Regions from separate parts of the Bradyrhizobium sp. 27S5 genome, predicted to be linked through region 1. Evidence: riboswitches for the same ligand, from Rfam matches in the RefSeq annotation. Region 1 holds a riboswitch; each other region holds the start of a gene.
The links. A riboswitch is a leader RNA that binds a small molecule or an ion and turns the genes downstream of it on or off. The one in region 1 is predicted to bind cobalamin.

Region 1 (3,637 bases):
GCTTCGCGCGCTCGCGCAGCGGCAGTGACGCCAATGCGTCGCCGCCAATCCGGATCTCGCCGTCGGACGGAATCAATCCGGCGAGCGCGCGCAGCAGTGTGGTCTTGCCGGCGCCGTTCGGGCCGACCAGCGCGACCAAATGGCCCGATGCCAGCGACAGCGACACATCGTGCAGCACCTTTCGGCTGCCGAGCGAAGCATCGAGCGCGATGGCGGACAGCAGCGTCATGCCACGCCTCCGCCGAGCGCGCGGCGTTCGCGCATGATCAGATAGAGGAAGAACGGCACGCCGATGATCGAGGTCAGCACGCCGACCTTGATGTCCGAGGTCGAGGGGATGATGCGCACCGCGATATCGGCCGCGAGCAGCAGCGCCGCGCCGGTCAGCGCGCTCGGCACCAGCAGCCGCGCCGGATCGTGACCGATCAGGGGACGCATCAGATGCGGCGCGACGAGCCCGATGAAGCCGATCGTGCCGGTGACCGCGACCGCGCCGCCGACGCCGAGCGCAACGCCCGCGATCACGAAGAGCCGCAGCCGCCCGACATCGACGCCGAGGCTCTGCGCGGCCTCCTCGCCAAGCGTCAGCGCACGGAACGCGTTCGCCTGGCTGAGCAGGATCGCGGCACCCGCGATGATGAAGGGCAGCGCCAGCGCCACATGCTGAAAGCTGCGGTCCTCCAGCGAGCCGAGCAGCCAGAACGCGATCTCCAGCACCACGAAGGGATTGCTGGAAAGATTCATCACCAGCGCGGTCGCAGCACCGGCGAAGCTCGAGATCGCAAGCCCCGCGAGGATCAGGATCAACAGCCCGGCATTGCGGCCGGCGATCGCGAGCAGCGCGAACACCGAGCCGAACGCGGCGATGATCGCCACCACCGGCAACGCGTAGGAGCGCACGTCGGCCAGGCCGAGCGCGATCACCAGCACCGCGCCGAACGCCGCCGATTGCGGCGCACCGAACAGCGACGGCGAGGCCAGCGGATTGCGCAGCAGGCCCTGCAGCGCCGCGCCTGACAGCCCAAGAATGCCGCCGATTGCGAACGCGAGAATGGTGCGCGGCAAACGGATTTCGCGCACGATCACCTGCGCCACATCGCTGCCGCCGCCGAACAGCGCCTCGATCACCGCGAGCGGCGACAGCCGCACCGGCCCGATGCCGAGCGAGATCACGCACAGCAGCACCACAAGCGCGAGCAGCGCCGCGGTGGCGCCCCATCGGCGCCGCGCCGCGACCTCGGCCGCCAAGGCAAAATCCTGCACGCTCATCGGATCCATGCTCTTACAGCGATCGCCGTGGCAGACAAGCGACACTCGACAAAAACCGTGGCCGTCTGACCGCCGCCCGACTTCCGCCGGATTGACTTTGCTGCCCGGCCGAACCCTAGATGAACATGACGGTTCTTTCATGAGATGAAAAGGGAATGCGGTGCGGGGAAACTTCCCCAAGGCCGCGGCTGCCCCCGCAACTGTATGCGGTGAATCCTTCGTCACGGGCCACTGGGAATCTCGGTCCTGGGAAGGCGACGAAGGGTAACGACCCGCGAGCCAGGAGACCTGCCGTCAGCCGTGGTCACACGCGAAGATGCCGGTCGGGGAGTACAGGCATGAGCTTCACCTGAGGCTGTTAGCACGATGGTGAGACTGGTTCGCGGTGACGTGCCACTGACGTTACCGAGGTCTCGCTTATGTCGTCCTACCCATTCCACCATTGGCGGCGCCGCGCGCTTCTGCTCGCGACGACGATGCTCGCGCCGGCAGTCTTCACCGCCGCCGCGCGGGCGCAGCAGGCGCCCGCTCCCGATCAACTACCGGCGATCGAAGTCACCAAGCCGGGCGAACAGAACGTCACGCGCGCCAAGCCCGCTGCAGACGAAGCGCCCGCACCGCGCCGTCCGGCGCCGGGCACCGTAGAGAGCACCAATGTGGGCGGCGGAAGCGGATCCGGCACCACAGGGACAGGCACGGCCACCGGGACCGCCGGCAACGGTGGCGGCGGCCGCCAATTCGCCGGCATTGTCGGATCGTCCTCGACCGTGATCACCGCCGACGACATCGCGCATTCGCCGGTGCAGTCGCTGCCCGAGATCCTCGCGCAGGTGCCGGGCGTGCAGCTGCAAACGCTCTATGGCGGGCCGAACGGCGCCAAGACCGCGGTCGACCTGCGCGGCTTCGGGGCATTCGCCACCGACAACACGCTGTTCCTGCTCAATGGCCGCCGGCTCAACGACGTCGACAAGGCCGGCTTCGACCTCACCACGATCCCGCTCGATTCGATCGCGCGCATCGAGATCACGCGCGGCAACAGCGGCGCCGTGCTCTACGGCGACAATGCGGTGGGCGGCGTCGTCAACATCATCACCAAGACCGGCGTCGGCGGTCCGCCGACGACGATGAGAGCCGAGGCGGGATTTGGCTCGTTCAACACCCGCATGGCCGCCGTCTCCGCGGCGCTCAATGCGGGACCGTGGTCCACCTCGTTCTACGGCAACGGCATCAAGTCCGACGGCTACCGCGTCAACAATGCGCTCGACCAGCGCAACGCGGTCGGCAGCGTCAACTACACCACGGCCGACCTCACCGCTTTCCTGACCGTCACGGGCAGCGACCAGAAGCTCGGCCTGCCCGGCGGGCGGCTGGTCGATCCGTCGATCGGGGTGAACGAGCTGCAAACCGACCGCCGGGGCAGCAGTACGCCGTTCGACTATGCCAACCAGCAGACCGCGAGCGTCACCGCCGGCTTCACCAAGACGCTGATCAACGGCGTCGACCTGATCGTCGACGGCGGCTGGCGGCAGCGCGATACCCAAAGCGGCTTCTTCGGCACGGTACCGACCATCAGCTTCGCCTCGACCTACAACGATGCCGCGCTGGAGACCTGGTCGCTGACGCCGCGGCTCAGCGTCAAGAACGTGATGCTGGGGATGCCGTCGACGATCCTCACCGGCATCGACTATTACGATTCGACGTTCCGTCAGGCACGCGGCGCGTTCCAGGGCGTCGACCCCTTCCACATCTACAATATCGAGCAGCAGAGCGTGGCCGGCTACTGGCAGCACACGCTCGGATTGCTGCCGACCACTGACTTCTCTTATGGCGCACGCGTCCAGAATACCAGCGTCTCGGCGCGCGATCGCTACGACCCGAATGCGCCGTTCGCGTTCGACGCGCAAGCGTCGCCGCTCGACAGCAACGAGACGCAATATGCGCTCCATGTCGGCGTCGAGCATCGCTTCACGGACACATTTTCGGTGTTCGGCCGCGCCGCGCGCGCATTCCGCACGCCCGATGTCGACGAGCGCGTCGCATCGGGTCCGTCATTCGACCCGCTGACCTTCCTGCCCATCGCGCAGAATTTTGCGCTCAAGACCCAGACGTCGGAAGACGTCGAGGGCGGCTTCCGGGTCAGGACCAACCGCTTCCAGGTCCAGACCAGCGTCTATCTGATGGATCTCGAGAACGAGATCCATTTCAACCCGGTGCTGTTCTACAACGTCAATCTCGACCCCACCCGCCGCTACGGAAGCGAGACCAGCGCCTCGCTCAAGGTCAGCGACAGCGTGACGCTGCGCGGCGGCATGGCGATCACCCGCGCGGTCTTCCGCGAAGGCATCTGGGCCGGCAACGACGTGCCGCT
Region 2 (3,637 bases), 2.1 Mb from region 1:
TCATGCTAGCAGGGACAGCTTGCGAAAAGCTGACTAAGATCGAGCCTCCTTGGCGGCTTCATCCATGACCACGCAAGTGAGGACAACCGTTGTGCCGGCACGGTCATTACTGCGATCGGAGCTCTGGTAAATCATGGCGCCAAAACACTTGGCCACGTCAGCAAGCGCGACGGCGACTGTTGCGCGTTGAAGGCTCAGTGGTACCACAAGCATTTGTGGAGCTATCGCGCTCGATCTGGCGCGCGCGGCAAGCCACCGAGATCGCACGATCATGGCAGGACGCACCTCACGCCAGTTCCACAAGAAGAGCAACACCTTGCTGGCGCAGCTCGATCGCATTCTCGACCGCTTTGAATTGCAAGCCAAACGTTGCGCGTCATGAGATTATCCCTCGCCAGCATCGCCCAGAACCTTCGCCGAACGGATTCCTATCCAACGCGGACTCGCATAGGCACCCGTCATCGCGACGGAGCATCGAAATCAAAATGCTGCCACTCTTTTCACAGAATGGGCCGAAGCAGGGGGGGGCATTTGCTCGAACACAGCGTTGCGGGCCCGGACCCGGAGCGGACGTGGCGTCCTGCGTCTCGACTCCCCTGCCACAAGCCTTGACGAATCTCGACGCGCGGCGTCTGTATGTAGATCTGCCACGGTCTTCCATTCTGCATCTAGTAGGGTGGAAGCTAAGAGAGAACCCGGTGCGCCGGTAACGGCTATTCCGGGGCTGCCCCCGCAACTGTAAGCGGCGAGCGGTTGTCATAATGGTCACTGGCCGCGACAGCACCGGGAAGGCCGACAGCCGCAGCGACCCGCGAGCCAGGAGACCGGCCGCGACAGAATAGAACGTCCTCGGGCGGGGTGCCCCGTGCGTCGCTTGCAGCCTGGGACGTTTGACCCGTCTCCTCGCAAGTCGTGCGCGTGGCTTCACCCCCTAACATCGCGGGGTTGCCGATGTCGCCGTCTTACGATTTCAATCAGCATGGTCATCTAATTGAGTGGCCGAGTGTGCGGCCGTGGCCGGCGCGGCCAAAGTCTGCCGCGCCTCAGCGGTGTGTTGTGCCGCCGCCGTCATCGCCTCCGCTGCCGCGGCCTCTCGCGCCATTGCCAAAGCCGTCCGATCTCACGCTCGATCGATCGCGCGACGGCCTGCTGACCGCGTTCGGCAAGCTAACGCGCCGATCGTTCTGCTCGTCGGCGAAAGCGTCCAGGACATGTTCGCGCGGGTGTCCTGTGCCTTCGCGGACGATGTTGCGCACGCCCAACGTCTCTATGACGCGATGTCTCGGCTGTGGTTCATGCCAGCCACGCCGGTGCTGTCCAATGGCGGCACCACGCGCGGCCTGCCAATCTCGTGCTTCCTTAACTCGGTGTCGGACTCGCTCGAAGGCATCGTTGGCACCTGGGACGAAAACGTGTGGCTTGCCTCCAACGGGGGCGGTATCGGCACGTACTGGGGCAATGTTCGCTCGATCGGAGAGAAGGTGAAGGGCGGCGTCAGCTCAGGCGTCATCCCGTTCATCCACGTCATGGACGGCCTGACGCTGGCGATCGGCCAGGGCTCGTTGCGGCGCGGCTCGGCGGCGGTCTATCTCGATATCCAGCATCCCGAGATCGAGGAGTTTCTCGAGATCCGCAAGGCGTCCGGCGACTTCAACCGCAAGAGCCTCAACCTGCATCACGGCATCAACCTCACCGACGAGCTCATGCGTGCCGTGGGCGCCGGCACCGCGTTCGCTCTGCGCAGCCCGAAGACGAACGAGGTCGTCCGCGAGATCGACGCGCGACAGCTATGGCAACGCATTCTTGAGAACCGGTTGCAGACAGGCGAGCCTTATCTCTTGTTCATCGACACTGTGAATCGCGCGCTTCCCAAGCACCAGCGCGAGCTCGGTCTCAAGGTCTCGACCTCCAACCTGTGCAGCGAGATTACGCTCCCGACCGGCATCGACCATCGCGGCGAGGAGCGCACCGCGGTGTGCTGTCTGTCATCGCTCAACCTCGAGACTCGGGACCAATGGAATGAGGAACCCGGCTTCATCGAGGACGTCATGCGCTTCCTCGACAACGTGCTCACCCACTTCATCACGACGGCGCCGGAGGGTATGAAGCGGGCCCGCTACGCCGCCCTGCGCGAGCGCTCCGTCGGACTTGGCGTCATGGGCTTCCACTCGTTCCTCCAGGCGAATGGCATTCCAATGGAGAGTGGCTTGGCGAAATCATTCAATCTAAAGATGTTTCAGAAGATCCGGGGTGATGCCGACGCGGCATCCGTCGCCCTTGCTCGCGAGCGTGGCCCGTGCCCGGACGCCCTGGAACGTGGCGTGATGGAGCGCTTCAGCCAGAAGATCGCGATCGCGCCGACTGCTTCGATCAGCATCATCTGCGGCGGCACCAGCGCATGCATCGAGCCGATCCCGGCCAACATCTACACCCACAAGACGTTGTCTGGTGCCATCTCGGTACGTAATCCTCATCTGACCAGGGTACTGATCGCCAAGGGCGCCGACACCCCGGTGACCTGGCAGTCGATCATTGCGCAGGAGGGGTCGGTCGCCCATTCCGACATTCTGTCGGAACACGAGAAAGCGGTGTTTCGCACCGCTTTCGAGGTCGACCAGCGCTGGATCGTCGAGCTTGCAGGCGACCGGGCCGCATTCATCTGCCAGAGTCAGTCAATCAACCTCTATCTGCCGGCCGAGGTCGATAAGTGGGATCTCCACATGCTGCACTGGACGGCGTGGAAGCGTGGGGTGAAGAGCCTTTATCACTGCCGTTCAAAATCGATCTCGCGCGCGGCGTTCGCCGGCAAGATCGTCGACGATGACGAGGCCGCGCCGCGGCAGCTGCCTGCGCAGCGCACCGATTATGAGGAGTGCCTCGCATGTCAATGATCGATCTCTCGTGTGTCGATCCGCGCACGCTGATCGGCAAGGGACGCGTTGGTCTCCTTGACTCGATGGGCAGCTATGACGTTGATCGCTACGCTTGGGCCTACGAGTTCTGGAAGCGTCAGCAGCAGACGCATTGGATGGCCGAGGAGGTGCCGCTCGGCAACGACCTCAAGGACTGGGCGTCGGACCGCGTCACCGCCAGCGAGCGCGCGCTGCTCACCCAGATCTTTCGCTTCTTTACTCAGTCGGACATCGAGGTCGGTGACAATTATCTCAAGCGATACATCCCGATTTTCCAGCCGCTCACCGTCCAGATGATGATGGCGGCCTTCACGAACATGGAGACGGTCCACATCAACGCCTATGCGCTGCTGCTCAAGACGCTCGGCATGCCCAAGACCGAGTTCGAGGCATTTCGCAGCTATGCGCAAATGCGCGCCAAGGCGGACTACATGCACGAGTTCGGCGTTGACACCGTGGCCGATGTCGCGCGCACCCTGGCTATGTTCGGCGCCTTTACCGAAGGCATGGCGTTGTTCGCGAGCTTCGCTATGCTGCTCAATTTTCCGCGCCACAACAAGATGAACGGCATGGGACAGATCGTAAGCTGGTCGGTGCGCGACGAGAGTCTCCACTGCGAGGGCGTCATCAAGCTGTTTCACGAATGGCACCGCGAGACCGGCGCCGTGACGCGCTCGGTCCGTGACGACATCGTCGATGTCGCCAGAACGATGGTAAAGCTGGAG
Region 3 (3,637 bases), 3.9 Mb from region 1:
GATCCGCGACAGCGCAAGGAAGGCGATCTTGCACTGGCCGGGCTTGCGCGCCTCGCCGAGCCCGAGCGCGTCTTCGGCCGGAAGCTCGCCGGCGCGGACGAACCAGGGCAGCACGCCAAAGCCGCGCCATGCGGTGCGGGATTCGATCAGGCGGTAGCCGTCGTCGAACAGCGTCGGATCGCCTCGGAACTTGTTGATGACAAAGCCCTGGATCATCGCGGCATCCTCGGGATCGATCACCGCCTGGATACCGACGAGCTGTGCGATGACGCCGCCGCGGTCGATGTCGCCGACCAGCACCACGGGGACGTCAGCTTTGCGTGCAAAGCCCATATTGGCGATATCGGACTTACGCAGATTGACCTCGGCGGGGCTGCCGGCGCCTTCGACCAGCACCAGATCGGCGCGATCCTTCAACCGCCCAAAACTCTCCAGCACCGCGCCCATCAGCGACGGTTTCATAGCGGAATATTCGCGCGCGCGTGCGGTCGCGATCCGTTTGCCGTGCACGATGATCTGGGCGCCGACATCGCTCTCCGGCTTCAGCAGCACCGGGTTCATGTCGGTGTGCGGCTCGACACCGGCGGCGAGCGCCTGCAGGGCCTGCGCACGTCCGATCTCGCCGCCGTCGATGGTCACAGCCGCGTTGTTGGACATGTTCTGCGGTTTGAAAGGCAGCACGCGCAGGCCGCGCCGACTGGCAGCGCGCGCCAGGCCCGCGACGATGAGCGACTTGCCCACGTCCGAACCGGCTCCCTGGATCATCAATGCACGCGCCATGGCGATAACAGTCAGAACTCGACGCCCGGCTGGGCCTTGATGCCGGAGCGGAACGGATGTTTCACCAGCGTCATCTCGGTGACGAGATCGGCGATCTCGATCAGCTCCTCCTTGGCGTTGCGCCCGGTGAGCACGACATGCGTCATCGGCGGCTTTGACGTGGTCAGGAACTCGACGACATCGGCGATGGCGAGATAGTCATAGCGCAGCGCGATGTTGATCTCGTCGAGCACAACCATGCGCAAGCTCGGGTCTGCGATCAGCTGCTTGGCCTTTTCCCAGCCGGCCTGGGCCGCCGCGATGTCGCGCGCGCGATCCTGCGTCTCCCAGGTAAAGCCTTCGCCCATCGCGTGGAATTGGCAGAGTTCGCCGAAATGCCCGGTGAGCAGGCGGCGCTCGCCGGTATCCCAGGCGCCCTTGATGAACTGCACCACCGCGCAGGGAAAGCCATGCGCCACACAGCGCACGATCATGCCGAAGGCCGAAGAGGATTTTCCCTTGCCGGCGCCGGTATGAACGATGATCAGACCCCTTTCACCGCTCTTGGTCGCCATGATCTTGTCGCGCGCGACCTTTTTCTTCGCCATCTTGGTCGCGTGGCGCGCATCCAGCGAAACCTCGCTGCTGCCGACCTCGTCTTCGGCGCCGTTTTCTTCAGAAATCATGACATTCCTTCGGCTTGACAAGTTCGAGCCACGGACGAATGGTGGGCCCGCGTTGGTTCCTGTCCTACGACAGGCGAAGAGGGAATGCGATAGGGCTCAAGGTGGGCCTGAAAAGCAGCCGCCCCCGCGACCGTGACCGGAGAGATGCCCAAAAGCCACTGATTCCTTGTCGAGAATCGGGAAGGTGGGCATCGAGGGAGAAATCCTGCTCCGCAAGCCGGGAGACCTGCCAACGCAACGTGTAGTGAGACCGGCGGACGGGGTGTTCCGCGACGGGGAACGAACCCATTCACATCGGTTCGTGTGCCTCTTCGCCTCCCGCTGTCAATCCAGGATGGGCGATGAGCGTTACACTTCATGTCTGCATCACCTGCCGCGCCGGCCAGACGCTGGCGGAAGGTGAGATCGCGCCCGGTGCGCGCCTGCATGCCGCGCTTGTTGAGGCCGGCGTGCCCGATGACGTCAATCTTGTTCCCGTCGAATGCCTCTCGGCTTGCAGCCAGGGCTGCTCGGTCGCGCTCAGCGCGCCGGGGCGGTGGTCCTATGTCTACGGCCGCCTGTCCGCTGATAATGCCAGGGATGTGATCGCCGGTGCCTCCGCCTATGCGGCCGCGCCTGACGGCATCGTGCCGTGGCGCAGCCGTCCGGAAATCTTCCGCAAGCAATCGCTCGCCCGCATTCCACCCCTTGCCGTCGTCCCGGAGGCCGCAGAATGAACACGCTCGCCAAAATTCCGGTCACGGTCGTGACCGGATTTCTCGGGTCCGGCAAGACGACGCTGATCCAGCATCTGATCCGCAATGCCAATGGCAAGAAGCTCGCGGTGCTGGTCAACGAATTCGGCAGCGAAGGCGTCGACGGCGAGATTCTGAAGTCGTGCGCCGACGCCAATTGCCCGACCGAGAACATCGTCGAACTCGCCAATGGCTGCATCTGCTGCACCGTCGCCGACGATTTCATCCCGGCGATGGAGCAACTGCTGGCGCGACGCGTGAGGCCCGATCACATCGTGATCGAGACGTCAGGTTTGGCGCTGCCGAAGCCGCTGCTGAAGGCGTTCGACTGGCCGGAAATCCGCTCGCGGATCACGGTCGATGGCGTGATCGCGCTGGCCGATGCGGAAGCGGTCGCGGCCGGCCGCTTTGCGCCGGATCCCGCAGCAGTCGATGCACAGCGTGCGGCCGACGACAATCTCGACCACGAGACGCCGCTGTCCGAAGTGTTCGAGGACCAGATCGCCTGTGCCGATATCGTGCTGCTGACCAAGGCCGATCTCGCCGGAGCGGAAGGGATCAAGGCGGCCAAAGCGGTGATTGCCGCTGAAATGCCGCGCGAGGTTCCGATGTTGCCGATCGTCGACGGCGCCGTCGATGCGCGCGTGATCCTGGGGCTCGAGGCCGCGGCAGAGGATGATCTCGCGTCGCGGCCGTCGCACCACGATGGCGAGGACGAGCACGAGCACAATGATTTCAACTCCGTGGTGATCGATCTTCCCGAGGTTTCGGATGTCGAGGCACTCGTGGCTTCGATCAAGGGGCTGGCCCGCGAGCAGAACGTGCTGCGCGCCAAGGGCTATATCGCAGTCGAAGGCAAGCCAATGCGGCTGCTCGTGCAGTCCGTCGGCGAACGCGTGCGGCATCAGTTCGACATGCCCTGGGGCACACGGCCGCGGCAGTCGAAGCTGGTCGTGATCGGCGAGCACGGCGACATCAGTGAAGCTGCGATCAGGGCGCGACTAGGTGTCTGATGCACGTCGTCTTCCGCGAGAGCCGCGGCCTTGAGGAGACCGCGACACCAAGGGACCTCGGCCAGGATCCGGCCGATCTCGTGGTGTTGTCGTTTTCCGACAGCGATCTCGCTGCCTTCGCGGCCGGCTGGCGGCGGGGCCGCGCCGCGCTGCCGTCGCTGCGGCTCGCCAATCTCGCGGAGCTGCGCCACCCGCTGTCGGTCGATACCTATATCGAGCGGACGCTGTCGCACGCGCGCGGCATCCTGGTGCGGCTGATCGGCGGTGAGCCCTATTGGTCCTACGGGCTGGCCGCGGTGCATCGCCTGGCAAAGGAGCGCGATATCGCCCTGGTGGTGTTGCCGGCGGATGGCCGCGACGATCTGCGGCTGGACGAATTTTCCACGCTGCCGGTCTCGACGCTGCGGCGACTTAAGGTGCTGTGCGACAAGGGGGGGCCTGTCGC
Region 4 (3,637 bases), 360 kb from region 1:
TAGAGCCATCGCCGTCCTCGCCGGATCAGAGCGTTGCGCATCGTCAGAACTTCACGTTGACGGAGAGTTCCGCGGTGCGCGGCATGCCCAGCAGCCACTGCCCGGCATAGGGCGACGTCACCGCGTAGACCTTGTCGAACAGATTGTAGACGCGGAACGCGACCGTGGTGCGCTCATCCGGCTTCCACCTGACACCGCCATTGACCACATTGTAGCCCGGCCGCAACTGGGTGTTGGCAAGGTCGGAGTACATCTGGCCGACGATCTGGACGCCGCCATAGACCGACCAGTTGGATGCGAAGTCCCAGGTCAACCAGACGTTCGAAACCTGCTGCGGTACGTTGATCGGAACGTTGCCGGCATAGCTGACAAGCTTTCCGCTCACCAGCTGGCTGTTGTTGTCGTACTTCGCCTGCAGCAGCGCGACATTGGCGTCGATACGCCAGCCATAGTCCAACGCCAGTCCGACCGATGCCTCGACGCCGCGCGATGATTGCTGGCCGACCTGCAATGCGAGGCCTGCGGGGTTGTTCGGATCGGCAACGAGCAAATTGTTCTTGACGATCTGATAGCCCGCCAGCGTCCACTCGCCGCGTCCGCCCAGGAACGACTGCTTGACCCCGATCTCGGTCTGCTTGCCGGTGGCGAGCTGGAAGGTCTTTTGCGTGGCCGACAGCGAGATGAGATTGCCAACCGGATCGACGCCGACCGCATACTGACCATAGAACGCGAGGTTCTTGATCGGTTCATAGACCACCCCGGTGCGCCAGCTGGTGCCCGAGAGCGCGACGTCGAAACTGTTCGACGACGTCCGATAGTCGGTGCGGTCGACCTCGGGGCGATCGTACCTGACGCCGGTGACGAGCGACAATTGATCGGTCAGCGACAGACGATCCTCCGCAAACAGCGCGTATTGATTGACGATCGCATTGAAGCCGGGCGATGTCGCAGTGGTCGTCGCGAAGAACGATCCGGGATCGAAGACGTAGGGGTTGACCGACGACGCGCCGCCAAACGGCGAGTTATTGGTGTGGGTGAAGTCGATGTGGTTAACGTCGAATCCCGCAACGAAGCGGTTCTCGAGGCCGAAGATGTGGCCGCTAAAGGTCGCGTCCATCCGGTTGCCGGCCTGCTTCTGGTCGTGGAAGATCTCGATATAGTTGCCGCGATCGATCAAGCTGGTCTTCGGATTCCAGGTGTAGCTCTCGATGTCGCGCCAGTGCCGCTCGCTGGTCAGATAATAGAGCGTGTTGTTGATCTTGATGCCGTCGGCGACGTCCCACTCGGTCTTGAACTGGGTCCAGCTGTCCTGATAGCGGATCGTGCTGTCCAGCGCGTTGTAGTTCTTGAAGCGCAGCGCATCCTGGATCACGCCGTTGATCAGCGGCGTGCCGAAATAGCGCGACGGGCTGCGGTCGCCATAATCTTCCGAGAGAGTGAAGGCGAGATTTTCCGACGCCTGCACCCGCACCGCGGCGAAGACCACCGCGTTCGAGGTCTTGTCGCGATCGACCCAGCCGTCCGACATGTTGCCGGTGGCATTGATGCGGTAGGATACATTGGGATTAATCGGACCGGTGCTGTCGACCGAGAGCCGCCGCGTCATGTTGCTGTCGAGCGAGACCTCGGCTTCGTTGTAGGGCGTGCCCAGCGGCTTTTTCGGAATCACGTTGATGACGCCGCCGATTGCGCCTTCGCCGTACAGCACCGAGGCGGGGCCGCGCAGCACCTCGATACGTTGCGCCGACCAGGTATCGTACGGGAACGTCAGGGTTCCCGAGCCGATGTAGAAGCGCGTGCCGTCATACAGCGTCATCACCGAATCGCTGCCGGCGAAGCCGCGGGTACTGAACGATAGGCCGCCATTGCCGGGAGCCGGCGTTGCGATGAACCCGGCCGCGTCCTGGGTGACGGCATCTGTGACATTATGCTGGCCGCGTTCGGCGATGGTCTGCGACGTGATGATCTCGACGCTTGCCGGCGTCTGCAGCGGCGTTAGATTCAGACGGCTGCCGGTGCTACCCGGCGTGGTGGCGTTGAGCGTGGGCGATGCCGACCCCGAAGCGCCCGACGCTGCGGCGCGCGGCGTGTTGCCGATTGCCGCGGCCGGTGCGGGTCTGGAGCGTGGCCGCGACGACGACGCCGAGTTGCTGCTTCGCGCCGCGGGCTTGGGCGTTTCGGATGCCGAGGGCGAGACCTCGATCGGATCGAGCCTGGTTGGTGGCGGTGTTTGTGCTCCACCTTCAGCCGGCAGCAGCAGCGATGACAGGGAGCAAACGAGGCCGAGGCGCCAGCGGCGCGCAACGGGAGAAGACGGAGACATGAAAGGACTCGCGGTAACGTGGCACGTCACCGCGAACGCGGACTGGCGCATTGCCCAAAAGGCAGTGCTCCGATCCCACCAGGACGCCCCCGCCCGATGTGCTCGCGTGTGACCACGACTGACGGCAGGTCTCCTGGCTCACGGGTCGTCGCCTGTCGACGCCTTCCCGGACCGAATGGCCCAGTGGCAAATTGACGAAAGGCTCGCCGTTTACAGTTGCGGGGACAGCTGCGGCATTGGGGTTACCCTCGCACCGCATTCCCTTTTGATCCCCGAAGGGAACCGTCGGCGGAAACGATAGGTGGTGCGGGATGGGCTGTCAATTCGGCGCGATTGTCGCGCACGTGCTTTGCGGGACGGTGCTGCGGCGATGACACACGGCCTGTATCGCTGACGCGGAGACCTCCTTAACCCGTCATCCTGAGGAGCCGCGAAGCGGCGTCTCGAAGGATCGACGGCCCGGCTGGTGGCCGTGCACCCTTCGAGACGCGCTACGCGCTCCTCCAGCGACAAAGGCAAAGCCTTTGCGCGGGGGTGACGGAAAACTCAGGTAGCTTCGACGCAGCCTGCCATGATCTCATCGATCTCCGCGCGCGACAGCACGCCGATCTCGGCGATGAACACGATTCGCGTGCGCGGCACGCCAGCCGACGGCACGCCGCCCGCAGCCAAAGTTGCGCGTCCGCCGGCGAGTTGAAACACAGTCAGCCGCCCCGGCTGCTCCACCGTCTCGAACAATCCCTTCGATCGCGCGAGCTTCGGCGCCAGCCTGCCGATCGCCTGCTGCAAGCGCGGCAACCGCACCGGCCGCTCCGACGTCCAGCTCAGCGTTTCGAACCGGTCGGACACCGGCCGTCGCGGCATGGTCTCACGCGGCGCCGGCAAATGATCGAGATCGGCCGGAAACAGTAGTTCGGTGGGCACCTCGCCATGCAGCGCATCGACGACAACCGCCGCCGGCCGCACCGCGCGTACGGCGTCGCGGATCGCGGCGCGCGCGGTAGCATCAGCCAGATCGACCTTGCTCAGCGCCACCACATCGGCCGCCCGCAGCTGCGACCGCAGCAGCGCATCGTCCAGCATCGTCACGGGCTGCGTCGCGTCGACCACGCACAGCACGGTCTCCAGCGGCGCCTCCTTCCAGACCACGGGATCCATCAGGTTGCGCACGATGTCGGAGGGATCGGCGATCCCGCTGGTCTCGATCACGATGAACTCGGGACGCGGATCACGCCGCAGCAAGGTTGCGAGCGTGCGCAGCAGATCGCCCTCCAGCGTGCAACAGATGCAGCCATTGCTCAGGCTGACCACGCC

Region 2: another riboswitch for cobalamin. It lies ahead of WDM24_RS06270 (ribonucleoside-diphosphate reductase subunit alpha); the one in region 1 lies ahead of WDM24_RS39295 (TonB-dependent receptor).
Region 3: another riboswitch for cobalamin. It lies ahead of WDM24_RS14550 (DUF1636 domain-containing protein); the one in region 1 lies ahead of WDM24_RS39295 (TonB-dependent receptor).
Region 4: another riboswitch for cobalamin. It lies ahead of WDM24_RS37580 (TonB-dependent receptor); the one in region 1 lies ahead of WDM24_RS39295 (TonB-dependent receptor).

The regions. Positions count from the first base shown of each region.
Region 1 covers NZ_CP147714.1:8,346,033-8,349,669, forward strand. Annotated here, with positions in the region: gene WDM24_RS39285 (ABC transporter ATP-binding protein) at 1-229, opposite strand, end outside; gene WDM24_RS39290 (iron ABC transporter permease) at 226-1,269, opposite strand; cobalamin riboswitch at 1,382-1,579, shown strand; gene WDM24_RS39295 (TonB-dependent receptor) at 1,689-3,637, shown strand, end outside.
Region 2 covers NZ_CP147714.1:1,290,637-1,294,273, forward strand. Annotated here, with positions in the region: cobalamin riboswitch at 634-847, shown strand; gene WDM24_RS06270 (ribonucleoside-diphosphate reductase subunit alpha) at 1,212-2,891, shown strand; gene WDM24_RS06275 (ribonucleotide-diphosphate reductase subunit beta) at 2,882-3,637, shown strand, end outside.
Region 3 covers NZ_CP147714.1:3,138,779-3,142,415, forward strand. Annotated here, with positions in the region: gene WDM24_RS14540 (cobyric acid synthase) at 1-780, opposite strand, end outside; gene cobO (cob(I)yrinic acid a,c-diamide adenosyltransferase) at 792-1,445, opposite strand; cobalamin riboswitch at 1,482-1,693, shown strand; gene WDM24_RS14550 (DUF1636 domain-containing protein) at 1,787-2,161, shown strand; gene cobW (cobalamin biosynthesis protein CobW) at 2,158-3,192, shown strand; gene cobN (cobaltochelatase subunit CobN) at 3,192-3,637, shown strand, end outside.
Region 4 covers NZ_CP147714.1:7,985,931-7,989,567, forward strand. Annotated here, with positions in the region: gene WDM24_RS37575 (PepSY domain-containing protein) at 1-41, opposite strand, end outside; gene WDM24_RS37580 (TonB-dependent receptor) at 44-2,323, opposite strand; cobalamin riboswitch at 2,430-2,625, opposite strand; gene WDM24_RS37585 (GTP-binding protein) at 2,870-3,637, opposite strand, start outside.